3 regions of the Pseudoalteromonas sp. S558 genome follow, and region 1 is predicted to be linked to each of the others. Evidence: predicted binding sites of a transcription regulator. Region 1 holds the regulator's gene; each other region holds the start of a gene.
What was found. The regulator sigma-54, encoded in region 1, starts transcription at its own class of promoters, with help from an activator protein. The targets are predictions, from matches to a motif close to GTTGGCACGNNNNTNGNNT.
Positions count from the first base shown of each region.

Region 2: the regulator sigma-54 is predicted to act here: its motif matches at 4,763-4,781, upstream of CWB66_RS17730 (flagellar basal body rod protein FlgF).
Region 3: the regulator sigma-54 is predicted to act here: its motif matches at 1,811-1,829, upstream of CWB66_RS15645 (EF-hand domain-containing protein).

Region 1 is NZ_PNDU01000077.1:61,369-68,227, forward strand. Features, by position in the region: gene CWB66_RS06210 (KpsF/GutQ family sugar-phosphate isomerase) at 1-585, shown strand, start outside; gene kdsC (3-deoxy-manno-octulosonate-8-phosphatase KdsC) at 586-1,137, shown strand; gene lptC (LPS export ABC transporter periplasmic protein LptC) at 1,134-1,688, shown strand; gene lptA (lipopolysaccharide transport periplasmic protein LptA) at 1,678-2,223, shown strand; gene lptB (LPS export ABC transporter ATP-binding protein) at 2,220-2,945, shown strand; gene CWB66_RS06235 (RNA polymerase factor sigma-54) at 3,015-4,514, shown strand; gene hpf (ribosome hibernation promoting factor) at 4,541-4,828, shown strand; gene ptsN (PTS IIA-like nitrogen regulatory protein PtsN) at 4,833-5,285, shown strand; gene rapZ (RNase adapter RapZ) at 5,305-6,150, shown strand; gene CWB66_RS06255 (HPr family phosphocarrier protein) at 6,196-6,468, shown strand; gene mgtE (magnesium transporter) at 6,551-6,859, shown strand, end outside.
Region 2 is NZ_PNDU01000305.1:1,464-8,322, reverse strand. Features, by position in the region: gene CWB66_RS17760 (chemotaxis protein CheV) at 1-572, shown strand, start outside; gene CWB66_RS17755 (CheR family methyltransferase) at 593-1,426, shown strand; gene flgB (flagellar basal body rod protein FlgB) at 1,566-1,976, shown strand; gene flgC (flagellar basal body rod protein FlgC) at 1,979-2,410, shown strand; gene CWB66_RS17740 (flagellar hook assembly protein FlgD) at 2,424-3,101, shown strand; gene flgE (flagellar hook protein FlgE) at 3,159-4,511, shown strand; gene CWB66_RS17730 (flagellar basal body rod protein FlgF) at 4,818-5,561, shown strand; gene flgG (flagellar basal-body rod protein FlgG) at 5,583-6,371, shown strand; gene flgH (flagellar basal body L-ring protein FlgH) at 6,389-6,859, shown strand, end outside.
Region 3 is NZ_PNDU01000240.1:2,444-9,302, reverse strand. Features, by position in the region: gene rluB (23S rRNA pseudouridine(2605) synthase RluB) at 1-511, opposite strand, end outside; gene scpB (SMC-Scp complex subunit ScpB) at 508-1,098, opposite strand; gene CWB66_RS15645 (EF-hand domain-containing protein) at 1,250-1,771, opposite strand; gene CWB66_RS15640 (exonuclease III) at 1,984-2,415, opposite strand; gene xthA (exodeoxyribonuclease III) at 2,655-3,461, shown strand; gene CWB66_RS15630 (energy-coupling factor ABC transporter permease) at 3,467-4,114, shown strand; gene CWB66_RS15625 (putative RNA methyltransferase) at 4,111-4,911, shown strand; gene yfbV (terminus macrodomain insulation protein YfbV) at 4,950-5,396, opposite strand; gene CWB66_RS15615 (acetate kinase) at 5,682-6,859, shown strand, end outside.

The DNA of each region.
Region 1 (6,859 bases):
ACCATGGCAACACTTGCAAACGTACACGTATGCATAAAAGTAGAACAAGAAGCCTGCCCGTTAGGCCTCGCACCAACAGCAAGTACCACAGCAACACTTGCTATGGGCGATGCAATAGCTGTCGCCCTTTTAGAAGCCCGTGGATTTACTGCCGATGACTTTGCACTTTCACATCCAGGTGGCAGCTTGGGCAAACGCTTATTACTTACTTTGAAAGATGTTATGCACGGCGGCGCAAACACGCCTATTATTAATATTTCACAAACAGTAAAAGACGCACTGATTGAAATGTCAGCTAAAGGTTTAGGAATGACCTCTATTGTTGATGAAAACCAACAGTTAACGGGACTATTTACTGATGGCGATTTACGTCGCATTTTAGAGCAACGAGTTGATATTCATACCACGCAAATTAGCGAAGTAATGACTAAATCATGTACGACCGCAACCCAAGACATGCTGGCTGCCGAAGCACTTAATATTATGGAACATAAACGTATTAATGGTTTAATTATTGTCAATGAGCAAAACCAGCCTATCGGTGCACTAAATATGCAAGACTTATTGAAAGCAGGAGTATTATAAATGCAATTTGAAGAACTCTATCAACCGCTAAGCGATGATGCTAAAGCACGTGCTAAAAAAGTAAAATTGCTTATTTGCGATATTGATGGTGTATTTTCTGATGGGCGTATTTACTTAGGCAACCAAGGTGAAGAACTAAAAGCATTTAATACTAAAGATGGGTTTGGTATAAAAGCGCTCATTAATAGCGGCTTTAACGTTGCGGTTATTACTGGACGTCACTCGCAAATTGTACAAAACCGTATGAGTAGCTTGACCATACAACACATCTACCAAGGTCAAGAAAATAAACTCGTTGCTTATGAAGAACTAAAACATAAACTTGATCTAACGGATGAACAAATTGCTTATATTGGTGATGATGGTCCTGACATGCCAGTGATGGAATTAGTTGGCTTTGCAGTCGCTGTTAACGATGCTCACCCGCTAATTAAGCGCCTGTCACACTACACCACACAAATGTCTGGCGGCTTCGGTGCAGTAAGAGAGCTTACAGACTTATTAATGCTAGAAAATGGGCACCCACTGACCACACAAGGTACAAGTTCATGAATATAGCGCGCATAATATTAAGCGTTTTATTCATCAGCTGTATGGTTTGGCTTTGGTACCCTTATTTTACGCAAACAAACATTACTACACAGAGCGCATCTGAGGTTATAGCTGAGCCTGATTATACTGCAATAGAACTAAAACAAACTGCGTATGATGAGCAGGGCAAAATAAGTCACAAAGTGACTGCTGCCAAAATGGAGTTATATCAACAATTAGGTTTTACCTTTTTTGAAAAACCTATTTTTACTTTATATAACGAAAAACAGGCTTGGCGCATTAATGCTGATGAAGCAACCCTGTACGAAGGTAAACAATTAATTTTAGAAGGTAATGTTGTCGCTAAAAATCTAACCGATAAAGCAATGATAGAAAAAATCGATGCCGATAATATTCAAGTAGATATAAAGCTACTGACAATGCGCTCAGAGCAACCTGTAGTTGTAACTGGACCTAATTTAAAGATCACTGGTAAAGGCCTTGAAGCCGATCTAAAAACCGAAGTGATAAAACTTATTAACCATACGCGAACCATATATTATGACCAATAAATTTTCAAAAATACTTATTATCCCAACGTTTTTATTAGCATTTAACAGTAATGCAGCAGAGCAGTCGAATCAACCGGCTGCCAACCAAATCTCAATAAGTGCCGATAAACAAGAAGGCCAATTAAAAGCCAATGTGGGTATTTTCGAGAAAAACGTTGAAATTATTCACGGAAATCGCCGCATTACCGCCGACCGCTTAGAAGTACACAAACGCGAAGAGCTCGGTGATAATAAGCAGCTATTAATTGCCACAGGCAGTCCGGCACATTTTGAAGAAAAACAACCCGACGGCACGACTATGAGCGCAAGTGCTGATGAAGTGCGTTACGATGTATCTAAGCGTTTTTTAACGCTTGTTGGTAATGCGCAAGTATCGCAAGCTGGGCAAAAAATAAATGCAAAAAGTATTACTTACGACATAGAACAGCAATTAATTAGCGCTGAAAAAGATGAAAATTCAACGGATCGCGTTCACACAATTTTAGTGCCTATTGAAGCTAAAAAAAGTAAAACAAGCGATAAAGGCCAACCATGAGCACATTAAAAGCAGAACTATTAGCCAAAAGCTATAAAGGCCGTGAAGTTGTAAAAAACGTCGGCCTTGAAGTTAAAGCTGGCAGTATTGTTGGCTTACTTGGCCCAAACGGCGCTGGTAAAACCACCACGTTTTATATGATTGTGGGCTTAGTACCTAGCGATAAAGGAAAAATATCTATCGACGATAACGATATTACTCTTTTACCTATGCACAGTCGTGCTAGATTAGGCATAGGCTACTTACCACAAGAGTCTTCAATTTTTAGAAAGCTAACTGTTTATCAAAACTTAATGGCAATTTTAGAAACACGTAAAGAGCTTAAGAAGCAGCAAAGAGAAGATACACTAAATAATTTATTAGACGAATTTAATATTCAACATATCCGTGACAGCCAAGGTATGGCGTTATCGGGTGGTGAACGTCGCCGCGTAGAGATAGCCCGCGCATTAGCGGCTAATCCCAAGTTTATATTATTAGATGAACCGTTTGCGGGCGTTGACCCAATCTCTGTACTTGATATAAAAAAAATCATAGAACATCTTAAAAATCGTGGGATTGGTGTGTTAATTACCGATCATAACGTAAGAGAAACCCTTGATGTTTGCGAAAAAGCCTACATTGTTTCTCATGGAGAGCTGATTGCATCAGGTACTCCAGAACACGTATTAAATGACAAAACAGTACGCGATGTTTACTTAGGCGAGCAATTTAGGCTGTAACATTTACGCCATGTCTTTAAGCATCTGCTAGTATTAATTATAACAACATAAAAGGATTGTTAGAGATACATGAGGCAATCACTACAGCTGCGCATGGGCCAGCAACTTACAATGACTCCACAATTGCAACAAGCTATTCGTTTGTTGCAACTCAGTACATTGGATCTCCAGCAAGAAATACAAGAAGCGCTCGACAGCAACCCACTTTTAGAGGTTGAGGAACAAGACTATTCTGAAGACGCTGCAGGTAAAAATGAACAAAAAGCAGACACCGATGATATAACAGTTAGCGCATCTGCCGACGATGCTCCAAGCGAATACGAACAAGACAGCGGCGAAGCACTTGCTAAAGATACGGTAAGTGACGACATGGCGATGGATGTTAGCTGGGACGAGTACATGAGTGCAGCTCCAGCCTCCTCATCAGGTCCAATGCCTGAAGACGAGTCTATATACCAAGGTGCCTCTACGGAAACGCTCCACGAGTATTTAATGTGGCAACTTCAACTAACGCCATTTAGCCCTACTGATGAAGCGATTGCGATTGCTATTGTAGAAGCAGTAGATGATTCAGGCATTTTAACACTGAGTTGTGAAGAGATTCTCGAAAGCTTCAACCAAGAAAACGAAGATGATAATGAAGTTGAACTTGATGAAATAGAAGCTGTTTTAAAACGCATTCAATTATTTGATCCTGTAGGTATAGCAGCGCGTAGTTTACAAGAGTGTTTGTGCATTCAACTTAACCAGTTTGATAAAGAAACACCCTATATTAATGAAACAAAAATGATTTTAACCGAGCACATAGACTTATTAGCAGCTCGCGACTATCGTACATTAATGAAAAAAACGAAGCTCAAAGAAGAAGAGCTTAAAGAAGTAATGACACTCATTCATACGCTAAACCCAAAGCCTGCAGATACGATTGTTAGGGAAGAGTCTGAGTATGTAATTCCTGATGTGTCAGTGAAAAAAATTAAAGGCCGCTGGGTTGTTGAACTAAATCCAGATAGCATGCCAAAAATTCGCGTAAACAGCCAATATGCTGCGATGTCTCGCACGGTTAAATCAAGCGGTGATAGCCAGTTTATACGCTCGCATTTACAAGAAGCTAAATGGTTTATTAAAAGCTTAGAAAGTAGAAACGATACATTATTAAAAGTAACTAACTGCATTGTTAAGCAGCAGCAAGGCTTTTTTGAACATGGTCCTGAGGCCATGAAACCTATGGTTTTAAATGATGTTGCTGAAATGGTGGAAATGCACGAATCAACTATTTCGCGTGTAACCACTCAAAAGTATATGCATACACCTCGGGGTATATTTGAGCTTAAATACTTTTTCTCAAGTCATGTAAGTACCGAAAATGGCGGTGAATGCTCATCTACAGCAATACGTGCACTTATCAGAAAATTAATCGCTGCAGAAAACTCAGCAAAACCATTGAGTGATAGCAAAATAGCGGATATATTGGCTGAGCAAGGAATTAAAGTAGCGAGACGTACAATCGCAAAATATCGCGAATCTCTGGCTATTCCACCGTCAAATCAGCGAAAAAGTCTGATTTAAGACGCAAAACAAAGAGGGTAATGCTTATGCAACTAAACTTAACTGGTCGTCACGTAGAATTAACTGATTCACTAAGAGACTATATAAATACCAAATTTGCGAAGCTAGAAAGACACTCTGATCATATTAATAATGTTCATGTCATTCTTGATGTAGAAAAACTAAGCCAAAAAGCAGAGGCAACAATACATGTTAGTGGTGCTGAGTTATTTGCCTCAACTGAGCATCAAGACATGTACGCTGCCATCGATTCGCTGATTGATAAGCTCGATCGCCAAGTAATTAAACACAAAGAGAAGCTTGCTCGACACTAATATGATGAAATTAAGCTCACTTATATGCCAGGACTGCAGCAAAGCTGCGGTCCTTTTTAATAGCAAAAAAAGAATTTTAGAGTTTATCAGCGAACTTGCTCACGATAAGCTTCCGTACCTTTCTCAACAAGATATTCTTAGCGCTTTACTAAGTAGAGAAAAGCTAGGCAGTACTGGTATAGGTAGAGGCATAGCGATCCCTCACGGGCGAATGAGCGGTGCACAAGAGCCCTTAGCCTTAGTACTCGTTAGTGAAACACCTATTAGCTTTGATGCAATTGATAATCGTCCCGTTGATATTTTTGTTGCACTCATAGTACCAGATGGTGATAACCAGCAGCACTTAAAGACTCTCGCAACCATTGCTGATAAACTTAACGACAAAGAATTTTGTAAGCAATTGCGCAGTGCAAAAACGGATACCGAACTGTATCAAGTTATTGTTAAGCAATCGTGATTAATATAAAGGGTGATAAATGGAGTTAATTATCATAAGTGGCCGATCGGGTTCTGGAAAGTCGGTTGCTTTACGCGTTGTTGAAGACTTAGGTTATTATTGCGTAGATAACATTCCGTTAAATCTGTTACCTTCTTTGGTACGCAGCGTTTCTGATAACTACGATAAAATCGCAGTGAGCATTGATGTACGAAACCTTCCTAAGGAACAAGAACAGTTTAATGATATTCTTGAATACTTACCCGGTTTTGCAAAGCCTACCTTATTTTATTTAGACAGCGAAGATCAAACACTGATAAAACGTTTCTCTGAAACACGCCGCTTACATCCCCTATCGGTTGACTCACTGCCGCTTGATTTGGCAATCAAAAAAGAAAAAGAATTACTTGATGTGCTAACCACTCGAGCCGATTATATGATTGACACAAGTGACTTAAGTGTCCATCAACTTGCTGAATCTATTCGTGAAAAAATATTAGGAAAAAAAGACAAGCAGCTTATTGTCACGTTTGAATCGTTTGGTTTTAAACACGGCATCCCTAAAGAAGCAGATTATGTATTTGATGCACGCTTCTTGCCAAACCCTCACTGGGAGCCTGAGTTAAAACCGTTAAATGGCTTAGATCAACCTGTTAAAGATTATTTAGCGAGTCATAGCATAGTGCAAAAGTTCACATGGCAAATTCAAACTTTTGTACAAACATGGTTACCGCATTTAGAACGAAATAACCGCAGTTACCTAACGATTGCTATTGGCTGCACTGGTGGGCAACATCGCTCAGTGTATTTAGCACAAACAATTGGTGAAAGCTTTGCGATGACACACCCCAATGTAAAAATTCGCCACCGAGAACAAGAGAAATAATTTTCACATAAAATAATAATCAGTTCAGCTTAGGTAGGGTAACGTATGCGCTTAGAAGATACCTTTTTAATACAAAACAAATTAGGGCTACATGCTAGAGCTGCAACTGTATTAGCTCAATTAGCCGTAAAGTTTGACGCTTCGATAACCTTGTTCCAAGACGAAAAAGAAGCAGCGGGTGATAGCGTACTCGCATTAATGCTACTTGAAAGCAGCCAAGGTAAAGAAGTTAAGGTAGTATGTGAAGGCCCTGATGCAGAGCAAGCCTTGGGCGCCGTTGGCCAACTGATATCACAGCGATTTAACGAACAAGAATAGTCAGTAATAAATACTTAAAAAGTAAAATTAAATTAGTTAACCTCTCCTACCAAAGTAATATTAAAATTAATTAAGGATGCCAATGCCCGAAGCTTTTGAACAAGACTATCCACTACAACAACTAAAACAAGTGACTCAGTCGCTTAACAGTGGTCAATTTGTTCAAGTTAGGCGCATGTTAGCAAAAACAGCTCCTTGTGATACTGCATTATTATTAGAATCATCACCGCATAAAATTCGCCGACTCCTTTGGCAATTAGTTGACCCTGATGTACAAGGTGATGTACTTGAAGAATTATCTGAAGATGTTCGTTTAGGCATTATTGCCCAAATGGAACCTAAGCATATTGCGGCCGCAACTGAAGATATGGGCCACGATGACTTAGGTGAA
Region 2 (6,859 bases), on a different contig from region 1:
TGCCTCCACCATCAGGTGCAGGGCGCTATTCATATTTAACAGCAGTAACTGAAATAGAAAACGAGCTTGTTGAAATACTTGACGTAGAAAAAATACTTAATGAAATTTGCCCAGTTGATACTGAAGTAAGTGCTGAAATTGCAGAAAGTGGTGACATGCAAAAAGATTTAGGCGAGCGAATTATTTTTATCGCTGATGACTCTGCTGTTGCACGTAACCAAGTTAAAAGAGCGCTAGAACCTTTAGGTGTTCAAATAGAGCTTGCTAAAAATGGTAAAGAAGCACTCATTCGATTAAAAGAAATAGCAAAGCTTGACTGTAAAAATGATATTACGGAACGTGTTGCGCTACTTATATCTGATGTAGAAATGCCAGAAATGGATGGATATACGTTAACCGCAGAAATAAAAGCAGATCCTAAGCTTGCTCCATTGCATGTTATTTTACATACCTCTTTAAGTGGTGTTTTTAACCAAGCAATGATTGAAAAGGTTGGTGCAGATGATTTTATTGCGAAATTCAACCCAGATGAACTAGCTACAGCAGTTAAAAAATGGGTTCATTGTGATTAATCTGAATAGGTGTCATTAACTTGAATAATAAAGATTTGCAGCAAGGTGAATACGATCAATTTCGTTTGTTTTTAGAGCAACAGTGCGGCATTGTTTTAGGCGAAAATAAACAGTACTTAGTTAAAAGTCGGCTCGCCCCGTTAATGGCTCGATTCAATGTAGAATCTTTATCGCAATTAGTTAGTAAGACGCTTGGTCCACATGAGCGTCAACTTCGTGCTGCTGTCGTTGATGCAATGACAACCAACGAAACATTGTGGTTTAGAGATCAATATCCATTTGAGCTTCTTCAAAGTAAGCTGTTCCCAGAATTTAAAGATTTGAAGCGGCCATTAAAAATTTGGTCTGCGGCCAGCTCTTCAGGGCAAGAACCTTATTCTATTGCGATGTCTGTGTCTGAATATCAATCTAAACAGTCCAATGCGTTACGTATGGGGGCTCAAATCATAGGCACTGATATTTCTAATACTATGCTGGATATGTGCAAAAATGGCGAATATGACGCCCTTGCTTTAGCACGAGGGCTTTCAGCTGAACGCCGCAAGAAGTTTTTTAAAGACAGCGGCAATGGCATGGCACAAATAAATGATACGGTTAAAAAACAAGTCAGCTTTAGGCACCTAAACTTACTTGATTCTTATGCGTTAATGGGTAAGTTTGATATTATTTTTTGCCGTAATGTGCTGATTTACTTTGCACCTGAGATAAAAGCTAAAATCATTAAACAATTTGCTCAGGCACTCAATCCAAAAGGCTATCTATTTTTGGGCGCATCGGAGTCGATGACCGGATTGAGTGATGAATTTGATATGGTACGCTGTAATCCTGGAATTATTTACCAAAAGAAAGTTTAATGTTTTCCCCTTCTATAAAATGACACTTTCAGTGTCATTTTTCTTTTAAATACATCCCCTTATAAAAATAGCTTTGTTGCTTTTATATATGGCTTATTTTTTGCTTTATATAAGACAAGTCAATTTTTTGGAGATGGTCATGGCTATCAGTTTTGATAAAGCATTAGGTTTGCATCCGCAAGCGATGTTAATCCGTTCAAAAAGAGCAGAAGTAATTGCAGCCAATATTGCAAATGCTGATACGCCGGGATACAAAGCAAAAGATATCGATTTTGCCACAGCATTAAAAGCGGCAAAATCAAACCAACAAAGCGGCAATACAATGGTTAGAACCAATGCTAAACATATTGCTGGTGGAACTCGTAGTGTCGGTAATTCTGAGTTATTTCGTATGCCAAATCAAACAGATACGGGCGATGGCAACTCTGTTGATATACAAGTGGAACGAAACTTGTATACACAGAATGCTATGGAGTATCAGGCCAGCTTACAGTTTCTAGGTGGCAAATTTAAAGGTCTGAAAAAAGCACTCGGTAGTCAAGGAGCCTAATTATGAGTTTATACAATGTTTTTGATATAGCCGGTTCAGGTATGAGCGCACAGAATGTGCGTTTAAATACCACGGCTAGTAATATCTCTAATGCAAATACGATTAGTTCTTCTCAAGACAAAACGTACCGAGCACGGCAACCTGTGTTTGCAGCTGAGCTGACTAAGGCGTCAGCATCAGTAAGTAATCCGCAGGGATCGGCTGTTGGCGTTAAAGTGTTAGGCGTTGTTGAAAGTAACAAGCCATTACAAATTGAATATAACCCAAACCATCCAAGTGCGGATGAAAATGGCTATATTTATAAACCTAACGTTAATGTTGTTGAGGAGATGGCGAATATGATCTCAGCCTCTCGCTCCTATGAAACAAACGTGCAAGTTGCAGATGCAGCTAAGCAAATGTTAAGTAAAACACTGCTATTGGGCCAGCGGTAAATGAGGGTAGACCATGAGTAACGATATTAATACCTCTACATCCTATACGGACTCTTTGCGTTGGCAGGATACACAGCCGGAAACTGCAAAGAAAAGTGATGCATTAACCCAAGAAGATTTCTTCTCGTTGTTAACGCAGCAGTTGTCGTTTCAAGATCCCAGCAAGCCAGCTGACAATGATCAAATGATTGCGCAAATGACAAATTTTACCATGGCTGAAGGTATCTCAAATCTAAATTCAAAATTTGAGTCTTTGGCAGCTTCAATGACCTCCAACTCGGCGTTGCAGGCATCAACCCTTGTTGGTAAGAAGGCATTAATCGGATCAAGTACATTAGAGCTTAACAGCAGTGGTGAAGCCAAAGGCACAATCGCAGCTGAAAGGCCTGTTAAAGATTTGAAACTCAGTATTACGGATGCGTCAGGACAACTTGTTAGAACTATTGAGTTAGGCACTCAAGCAGCGGGTGGCATACGATTTAACTGGGATGGAAAAAATGAAGCTGGCGAAAGTCTTCCTACGGGAGAATATAGCATAAAAGCTGAAGGGAGTATGGGGGAGGAGTTTACTAGCTTGCCTATAGCCTCATATAAAAACATTGAGAGCGTAAGTATTAATGGTGCTAATGGCATTATTCTTAACACCAAAGAAGGTGCGATTAAGCTGACTGATGTCGCAGAAATTGCATAAAGTATTTAAAGTATATTTCTAGCCTAAGGCTAAATATTAATAGTTTAGAGGTCAATTATGAGCTTCAATATTGCGTTAACTGGCATCGCTGCCGCACAAAAAGATTTGGATGTTACTGCTAATAACATTGCTAATGTAAATACCACTGGCTTTAAAGAGTCTCGCGCTGAATTTGCTGATGTTTATGCATCGTCAGTGTTTACTTCAGGTAAAACTAAAGCTGGGGATGGTGTGCAAACAACATCGGTATCTCAACAATTTCACCAAGGTTCAACTTTAGGTACGAAAAATTCGCTCGACCTTGCTATTGGTGGTGATGGATACTTTGCGCTTAGTTCAGAGCTTGGCTCACAAGATCAAACCTTTACTCGTGCTGGTGCATTTAAATTAAATAAAGATAATTTTATCGTTGATTCACAGGGTAATTTTTTACAAGGTTTCCCTGTTGATGCAGTCAGTGGCGATGCAACATCGGTGAGCTTAAGTACCTCTACAGCAATCCAGATCCCTGACTCATCTGGTTCACCGCGTGCTACAACAAATGTGTATTCATCGTTTAGATTGGACTCAACCAAAGCGCCACCATCAATTACGCCATTTGACCCAACTCAAACGGGGTCATTTACTCACTCTACCTCAACGAACGTGTACGATTCGTTAGGTGAAGCACATACAATGCAATTGTATTTTGTGAAAACAGACTCGACTGTTACAGGTAATGCTAACGAATGGCAAACCTTTGCCACATTAGACGGTCAACCATTTAACCCAGATGGTAGTGCACAACCTACAGCGCCGTATAACCCAATTTCAACATTCCAGTTTGATGCTAATGGCATACCACTTAATACCAATGGTGCATTAAATACAGGAAATACATTCAACCCAGTCACGTTAACTGGTGCAAATATATCAGGACTTTTGAGTAATGGCGCAAGCTTTCCTAATGATGTAACAATAAATTGGCGTGACGAAGCTGGTACATCTTCAAAAATACCAACACAGCATGCAGGGGCTTTTGAAAATAAAGTATTAGATCAAGATGGTGCCGCAGTAGGTCGATTAGCGAATATTGATATTGGCGTAGATGGAAAAATTGTTGCTTCTTACAGTAATGGCGACTCTACCTATTTAGGGCAAGTCGCATTAACTCGTTTTTCTAATTCTCAAGGCCTACAACAAGTCGGAAATACTTCTTGGAAGAAAAGTTTAACTTCTGGTGAGCCGATAGCCGGTGAAGCTAATTCAGGTGCATTTGGCAAAATTAACTCATCAGCATTAGAGCAATCAAATGTTAATTTAACAAATGAGCTTGTTGATTTAATTAGTGCACAACGTAACTTCCAAGCCAATTCACGTGCGCTGGAAGTGAATTCAACACTACAGCAAGCCATTTTACAGATACGATAATTTAAATTTTTATCGACTAAATACTAGGCTGCCTTGTTGCAGCCTTTTTTATTATCTGGAGTTAGAATAATAGGATATAAAAATCATCTATTTCGACAGCGGTTTTTTATCATTATTAGACAGAAAATTAGCTTAAGTGGTGTCACCATTTTTATTTTTAATACAGGGTGATTGCATCAAAATAGCTGCCTTTAGCTTGATATAACTACCATTATTTCCCTCAAAACGCGTCAATTTCAATTTCATACTTCTTTGGCATCTATTTTGCATTTACTTAATTAGAGATTTTTTATGTGAGTCGATGTTATGGACAAAATGGTCTACATTGCGGCGTCTGGTGCAAAACAAAGCCTGCAAGGGTTAGCACTTAAAGCCAATAATTTGGCGAATGCTAATACAACTGGGTTTAAATCCGATTTTGCACAAGCGCGTTCTATGCAAGCGTTTGGTGAGGGTTTACCAACGCGTGTATTTTCAATGCAAGAACGTCCTGGTTCAAACATGGCATCGGGCGGTATTATTCAAACCGGTCGTGACTTAGATATCGCAATGAGTGATAACGCTTGGCTTAGTGTGCAAGATGCATCAGGAAATGAGGCATATACAAAAGTAGGTACGCTCAACATCACAGCCGAAGGCATGCTAGTTACAAGCGGTGGTCGTCAAGTTATTGGCGAAGGTGGTCCCGTTATATTACCAGTGCCAATTGAAAAAATTGCATTTAGTGAAGACGGTGCAATTCAAGTTCGTCCGCAAGGCGCACCCGCTACTTTTTTAGAAGAGATAGGTAGACTTAAAGTAGTCGAAGCAAATAACGCACAGCTTGAAAAAGGCAATGATGGTTTATTTAGACCAAAGCCAGATCAAACTGTTGAGACGTCTGCCAATGTAAAAGTATTGAGTGGTAGCTTAGAGATGTCGAATGTGAATCCAGTTCACGAAATGGTCGATATGATCAGCCATCAACGCCAATTTGAATTACAAGTGAAACTAATGAAAACAGCTGAACAAATTGACGAACGTCAAGATCAGTTATTACGCATAGTTTAGCTTTAAAGTGAGGACATTATTATGAATCCAGCATTGTGGATAAGTAAAACAGGGCTTGATGCTCAACAAACTGATATTTCGGTTATTTCAAATAACTTAGCCAACGCAAGTACTGTTGGTTATAAAAAGAGCCGCGCAATTTTTGAAGATTTACTCTATCAAAATATTAATCAACCAGGTGGACGTTCGTCGCAAGACACTGAAATGCCGTCTGGTTTAATGCTTGGCGCTGGTGCGAAAGTGGTTGCTAACCAAAAGAACTTCTCACAAGGCAACATGCTAACTACTGAAAACTCATTAGATTGGATGATTTCAGGTCCTGGCTTTTTTGAAGTACTGCAACCAGATGGCAATATTGCTTATTCGCGCAATGGACAATTTACAACTGACGGTAACGGACGAATTGTAACCTCGGGTGCGGGTTATGTTGTTCAGCCAGAAATGAATGTGCCAGATGACGCAAAGTCGATAACTATATCTCAAGATGGTGAAGTGTCAGTAAAGGTTGGAGGGCAAGCCGAAAACGTTGTTATTGGTCAGCTGACGATTAGTGACTTTATCAATCCATCTGGTCTAGAGCCTGTAGGGCAAAACTTATATACCGAAACGGCAGTAAGTGGTGCGCCTGTACAAGGCAATCCGGGTGTTGAGGGTTTAGGTACGATTATTCAAGGCTCACTTGAAACGTCAAACGTCAATGTAACCGAAGAATTAGTAAACCTAATTGAAACGCAGAGAATTTATGAAATGAACTCAAAAGTAATTTCAGCAGTTGATGAAATGATGAGTTATATCAATCAGCAATTATAAGGTTTAAGGGGCAGTTTATGCGTAATATCATGCTATTTACAGCAGGCACTTTGCTTTTAAGTGGCTGTATATCAACACCTAATAGTGAGGTGGTTCAAGACGACCCTTACTACGCACCAATGTACCCAGAACCTAATTTAGAGCCTGTTGTAGCAACGGGATCGTTGTTTAATGTAAACGTATCTAACGACTTGTATGCAGATAGAAAAGCACTGCGCACTGGCGATATTATTACAGTTAAACTACAAGAATCGACTCAAGCAACAAAAGCTGCAAAAACAGAAACAGATAAAGAAACCGATGCAAGCCTTGACCCTGTTGTTGGCTTAGGGGGCTTACCGGTTAATATTGGCGGTGACAGCATTCAATTTGGTATTGGCAGCGATTCTTCTTTTAAAGGTGATTCAAAATCCAACCAGTCAAACAGCTTGGTTGGCGATATATCTGTAAACGTAATGCGTGTTTTACCAAACGGAAATTTAGTTATC
Region 3 (6,859 bases), on a different contig from region 1:
TAAACTTGGCAGGTCCATCTTCTAACTCAACACCACGCATTAAATTTTTCAGGGTTTCGTTTGTTACCTCGCCAAACACACGCGCTGAGTATTCACGCTCAACTTCGTAGCTTGGGTGCATTAAACGGTTTGCAAGCTCACCATCATTCGTAAACAGCATTAAACCGGACGTATTAACATCAAGTCGGCCAACTGCAATCCAACGATCGCCATCAATGCGAGGAAGTCGATCAAATACAGTACGGCGACCTTCAGGATCTTTGCGTGTGCTTAACTCACCTTCTGGTTTGTTATACATAATAACACGGCAAATTCTATCTGCTTTTTCTTCAATTTTTACTGTGTGTCCATCAACGCGAATTAAATCGGTCTCTTCAACACGGTCGCCTAACTTTGCGACTTTACCATTTACACTAACGCGGTTTCCATCAATGTATTTTTCCATTTCACGTCGTGAGCCTACCCCTGCACGGGCTAGGACTTTTTGTAACTTTTCACCTTGTATACTCATTCGGATGGTTCTCTCACAGAAGGATCACTTAATAACTGGTTAATCTTACTTTGCTGCTCTGTTGGCAACGCTGGTAAATTGTCTAAACCAGTTAACGAAAAATAATCTAAAAATTGTTTAGTAGTTGCATATAAAGCCGGCTTACCCGGAACTTCTTTATGCCCTACCACTTTAACCCATTCTCTTTCGAGTAAGGTTTTAATAATATTCGAACCCGTAGTAACACCCCTTACCTGCTCAATTTCGCCGCGTGTAATAGGCTGCCTGTAAGCAATAAGCGATAATGTTTCTAGCAAAGCACGTGAGTATTTAGGCGCACGTTCCTGCCAAAGGTTGTTTAGCCAAGGACTTAGACTATTGCATGCCTGAAAACGATACCCACTACCCACTTCAACTAAGCGAATACCACGAGTTTGAAAATGTATTTGTATTGTATCAATTGCATTATTTATTTGCGCCATAGATACAGCTAAATCCATTAATACAACGTCTTTGAGATGACGCTTACTAACCGGTTTATCTGCAACAAAAATCGCCGCTTCAATGATCTCAACTAATTGCTCATCACTAATTCGCCGACCCGCCATAAACACTCTTAACAAATAAAAATACACAGCCATCTATTATGACAGAACAACACCAAACTAGGAAAATATATCTATCAAATAGTTAAATTAAAGGCACAAAAAAGCCAGTGAAAATCACTGGCTCCTAACTTGATTAGTTTAACAGCGAAAATTAGCTGCGTTTAAGTGACTCAAGTGCGTCATCTTCAGCTACGGCGCTGCCGTATTTTTGAATATAACCGACAAACTCGCTTTTACTGACGCGTTTATCTTTATCTTTATCCATATAACCAAAATGATTTGAAATATCATCATCATTACCTTCGACGATTGAAATATAACCATTTTCGTCATTATCTAAACTTGCAAAACTACTTTCAATTTTATCAAATTTAGCAATATCGGCTTTAAATGCCGACTCGCTCACATCACTATCAGTCGCAACTTTACCTGCATTTAGTTGCATGTAAGCGTTAAACTCTTTGCGGCTGATTTCATTGTCCATATTGGTATCAATATTTGAAAAATGTTCCCAGATGTTATCGTCATCTGCTTCTACTTTTGAAATATAACCATCGCTGTCATTGTCCAGACTTGCAAAATCGCTGCCTATTTTATCAAGACCTTGATTTGAAGAACAAGCTGCTAGGCTCAATGATGCTAAAATTGTTGCTGCTAATGTTAACTTTTTCATAAGACGTATCCTTGTAATTAATAAATGTCAGTTTAATTAATACAAGTCTAATGCCAAAATAAAAAGTGCAATTAAATCAATTGCATGCATGTCATACATCTTCGAACGGAGCTATTTTATCACATCATTTCTGCAGACTTTTCAATACACCTTGTAATTTTTACAAAAAAAAGCTCGGTAAAAATACCGAGCACTTTTTAAGTCTTTAGCGATTAAATAGCGGCATTTTGATAACGCTTAACAAATTCAGTGACTGTTTGCCCATTACACTTTAACGAATCTACATTACCTAGCTTTTGACGAACTGGTGCTAGCCCTTGTTTTAAAGCTGTAAGGCATAATTGTGTTTCTTGTTGAGCATCTTTAGCAAATACCTCAACCTTAGCTTTAGTTACTTTACTGGCTGTTTCTTTTTTAGCTATATCACGAATATCTTCACCATTACACAAGATGCTTGATGAAAAGCGTGATAAAAACACACCATGCTGAGCTGCTACTTTACGAGCAGCTGTAAAACCCTCATTTGCACTTAGTACACATAATTTAGATTCAATTTTATTGTCTTTACTAAAATACGAATTACTTTGTGCAGAAACAGTTGTTGATACTAAAAGTGCTGCAGCTAGAATTAATTGTGTTTTCATGAGAGTTCCTATTTGAACGAGGTTGCTAAATAATTTCGCGCATTATATGACCAATAATCTACATAGCAATTGAATTTTTTATTTATTTTAGAAATTAATAAAACATTAACAATGTTTAAACTTTAAACACCAATTGCACAACATTTGCGCAGCTATTTTCTCATTTCAGTCATGTTATGTAAGCGTATTTACTGATACAATTTGGTGCATTAAATCGAACTAATTTTAAGGTAAATCCAATGAAAGTGATTTCTTTTAACATCAATGGTCTGCGTGCTCGTCTTCACCAGTTACAAGCTATTATTGATAAACATCAACCAGACGTGATTGGCTTACAAGAAATTAAAGTTCATGATGAAGCGTTCCCGTTAGAAGATGTACAAAAAATGGGGTATCACGTGTATTACCATGGTCAAAAAGCACATTACGGCGTAGCTATGTTATGCAAAAAAGAGCCAAAATCAGTCTTAAAAGGTTTTGCCACAGATACTGAAGAATCACAAAAACGTATGATCAGCGTTACCGTGGAGCAAGAAAACGGCCGTGATTTAACCGTAATGAATGGCTATTTCCCACAAGGCGACAATATTAATCATGAAACTAAATTCCCTTATAAACGTCAGTTTTATAGAGATTTAATGACTCACCTTGAAACAAACCATACACCCGATCAGGATGTTATCGTTATGGGCGATATCAATATATCTCCAACCGATTTAGATATCGGGATTGGCGATGTAAACGCAAAACGTTGGTTAAAAACGGGTAAATGTTCTTTTCAACCCGTGGAGCGTGAATGGCTTGCTACACTACTTAACTGGGGCTTTAAAGACACCTTTAGAGAGCAAAACCCTGATACAGACGATCAATATTCGTGGTTTGATTATCGTTCAAAAGGATTTGTAGATAACCGAGGTTTGCGCATTGATGTGGTGCTTGCAACTAACGACTTGTCAGCTCGTTGTATTGAAACTGGAATTGATTACGAACTACGCGGCATTGATAAACCGTCAGATCACGCACCAATTTGGTCAACGTTTAAATAATTATGATGTTGAGCGTACAATTACAAGGGTTGCTTTGGGCCCTAGTAATAATATTTAGTTTACTCAGTTTTGATAAAGCGACTTATAAAGCGCTTTTTGCTACACCCGTTCGACAAACGGGTGTACTTGCTTGTGCGCTGGTCTTTGCACTTTTATGGCGGATCAAAGCTGGGATACTAACAGGCCTAGATTTACATATTTTAGGCGTAACCGCAGCCACTTTAATTCTGGGTTGGCGCTTGGCTATTTTAAGTAGTTTGCTTGCAACTGCGTTACTATTCGCTTTTGGGCTTATTGAGCTTGAATTACTCGCGGTACAAATACTTATTAATGCATTCATACCTATAATAGTTAGCTACTTAGCTTTTATTGTTAGTTATCATTATTTACCTCGTCACTTTTTTGTTTATATATTTGTCTGTGCTTTTATTACTGCAGGATTTATAGCGTGTCTAAAAATAAGCTTGGGTGCCTTATTTTACTTAGCTATTGGGCAATATAATTGGCAAGAGCTCGCTGATAACTATGTATATTTAAGTGCCATAATTTGGTTTCCTGAAGCCATGCTAAATGGAATGGCCATTACTATAATGATCACTTATCGCCCACATTGGGTAAAAACTTTTTATGATAAGGACTACCTAGACTCATGAGTCTTGAATATCGCTGCCCTTTGTGTAGCAACATGCTTACAAAAACAAATAACACGCTTAGCTGCGAAAATAAACACAGTTTTGACTTGGCAAAAGAAGGGTATATCAATTTATTACCTGTACAGCAGAAAAACTCTAAGCAGCCAGGCGATTCATTAGAAATGGTACAAGCCAGACGCACATTTTTAGAGCGCGGTTATTACCGCTTTTTACAACACGCACTGGGTAACATAGTTAGCACATTAGATGCAGGCAATATTATTGATTTAGGGTGTGGGGAAGGTTTTTACACGCATGCACTGGCGAATAAAACAAACGCTAATGTGTATGGTGTAGATATATCAAAGTCAGCAATAAAATATGCTGCAAAGCGTTATGATAATTGTCAATTTAGTGTTGCATCAATTAGCCAGGCACCATTTGAAAACCAGTTCGCCGATGTGCTAGTGAGTGTGTTTGCTCCTTTATTTGAACAAGAACTGGCTAGACTTGCTAAATCTGGAGCAACACTGATTGTTGCAAGTCCAGGGCCTTGGCACTTAAAAGAATTAAAAAATTATATTTACGAAAACGTTAATGAACATACTCAAATAGATACCCCAAGTGGATTTGTTCAAGTACAGCAAATACTGCTAACTGAGCAGGTAACGCTTAATTTTAACGACGTAAAGAACTTGATTATGATGACACCATTTGCGTGGAAATTCAGACCTGAACACTGGAAGTTACTCGAAGAAAAAGGTGAGCATACTGTCACCTTGTCATTTTACATTACGCAGTTTACAAAAACTGCATAATCAAATTTGAGGTTATTTAGGCGTAAGTTTAACAACCTCTAAAATTGCTCTTTTGTAAACGCTTTATCCATTTTATCAAACATGTCTTTTAAAAGATTTGCAAGCTCCAGATAACGAGGCTTTTTTTCGTTTAGCTGTGTTTGATAACCATTGGCAAGCATTTTTGTGTAAAGATCGTTATACCACCTTTGCATAGCTGGTTCTAAAGGCGTTTGCGCGCGTTTACCTAGCCACAATAAGCCTTGCAACGGTAACGATATAAAAAATAAAGCACTTGCAATAGCTTGCGGTAAAAAATCTGGCCCTAAATAATTTATCTGAAAAAACAACGTAAGCATGGCTAAAATGGGCATAACTGTGATCGCAAGATCAGTGGCTTTAATAACCTTAAACTCGATAAATAGAGGTGCTAATTCTTTTCTCATTGGCCATTGTTTTGCGTACAACCGCCCTGTTTGTACTTGTGACATCACACTTTTTTGCATCATGACTCCTCACAGTGACTCTATTAAAACACAATACTAAATGGGTTATCTCTAAAGTGTAACACAATTCTAAAGGCTTTTACTTTATCAGTAAAAGTGCTTAATTTTGCTGTTAAAGTGTGCAAAACACTAAACTAAACTCCGTAACTGGGGTAAAATATTACGCATTGATTCAGCTACATTTTAGTTTAGCTTAATTAAATGTTTTAGCCTTATTTATCACGCTAAGTGTAACGATTAATGTTTCACGTGCACTTACTAAATTTTGTTTATGGAAATGAATTTATGCCAACAACTTCCCCTAAGTCACAACACGTTTTAGTACTAAACTGTGGTAGCTCCAGCTTAAAATTTGCCATTATTGATGCAAACACAGGCCACGAAATCATATCGGGTTTGGCAGAGCGCTTAGGTGCAACAACTCCTTCTATAAAATATAAATTTAACGGCGCTAAAACAGTCATTAACTTGGCAGCGGAGCAAGCCCATGCCGAGGCTATTGATACGTTAGTAAGCCTAATAAAAGATCATAACTTAGATGAGCAACTTATTGCTGTGGGCCATCGTGTTGTGCATGGCGGCGAGCATTTTACACAATCGGTATTGATTGACGAGAAGGTCATAGCGGGTATTACACAAGCTGCAACGCTTGCGCCGCTGCATGGGCATGCTAATTTATTAGGCATCGCATCTGCACAGGCATCGTTCGAAGGTTTACCACAAATAGCTGTATTTGATACTGCGTTTCATCAAACAATGAATGAAGTAGCTTACCTTTATGCACTGCCATATAAGTTATATACAGAATTTGGCGTTAGGCGTTATGGGTTTCATGGCACAAGCCACTTCTATGTTGCAGGACAAACTGCAAAGCTACTTAATCAACCAATCGAAAAAAGTAACTTTATTAGTGCTCATCTCGGGAATGGCTGCTCAGTATGTGCAATAAAAAATGGTCAAAGTGTTGATACAAGTATGGGATTAACACCACTAGAGGGGCTTATGATGGGCACGCGTAGTGGTGATATAGACCCCGGTCTGTTTAACTTTTTAACCACGCAGCTCGATTACACTGCACAGCAAATAGATAACCTACTCAATCAAAAAAGTGGTTTATTAGGTATCAGCGAGCTTTCTAATGATTGCCGCACAATTGAAGAAGCAGCTGTTGCCGGTAATAAAAAAGCAATACTCGCGCTTGACATGTTTTGCTATCGTCTTTCAAAACAAATTGCTGCTTATATGGTTCCACTACAACGCCTTGATGCGATTATTTTTACCGGTGGTATTGGTGAAAACTCAGATATTATCCGCGAAAAAGTAATTTCCCAACTTGCCTTTTTAGGTGTTGATTGCGATCAACACGCTAATCTTAATGCTCGCTTTGGCCAAGAAGGCATAATTAGTTCTTCACAGGCACGCAGCAAAGCTGTAGTCATGCCTACAAATGAAGAATGGGTTAT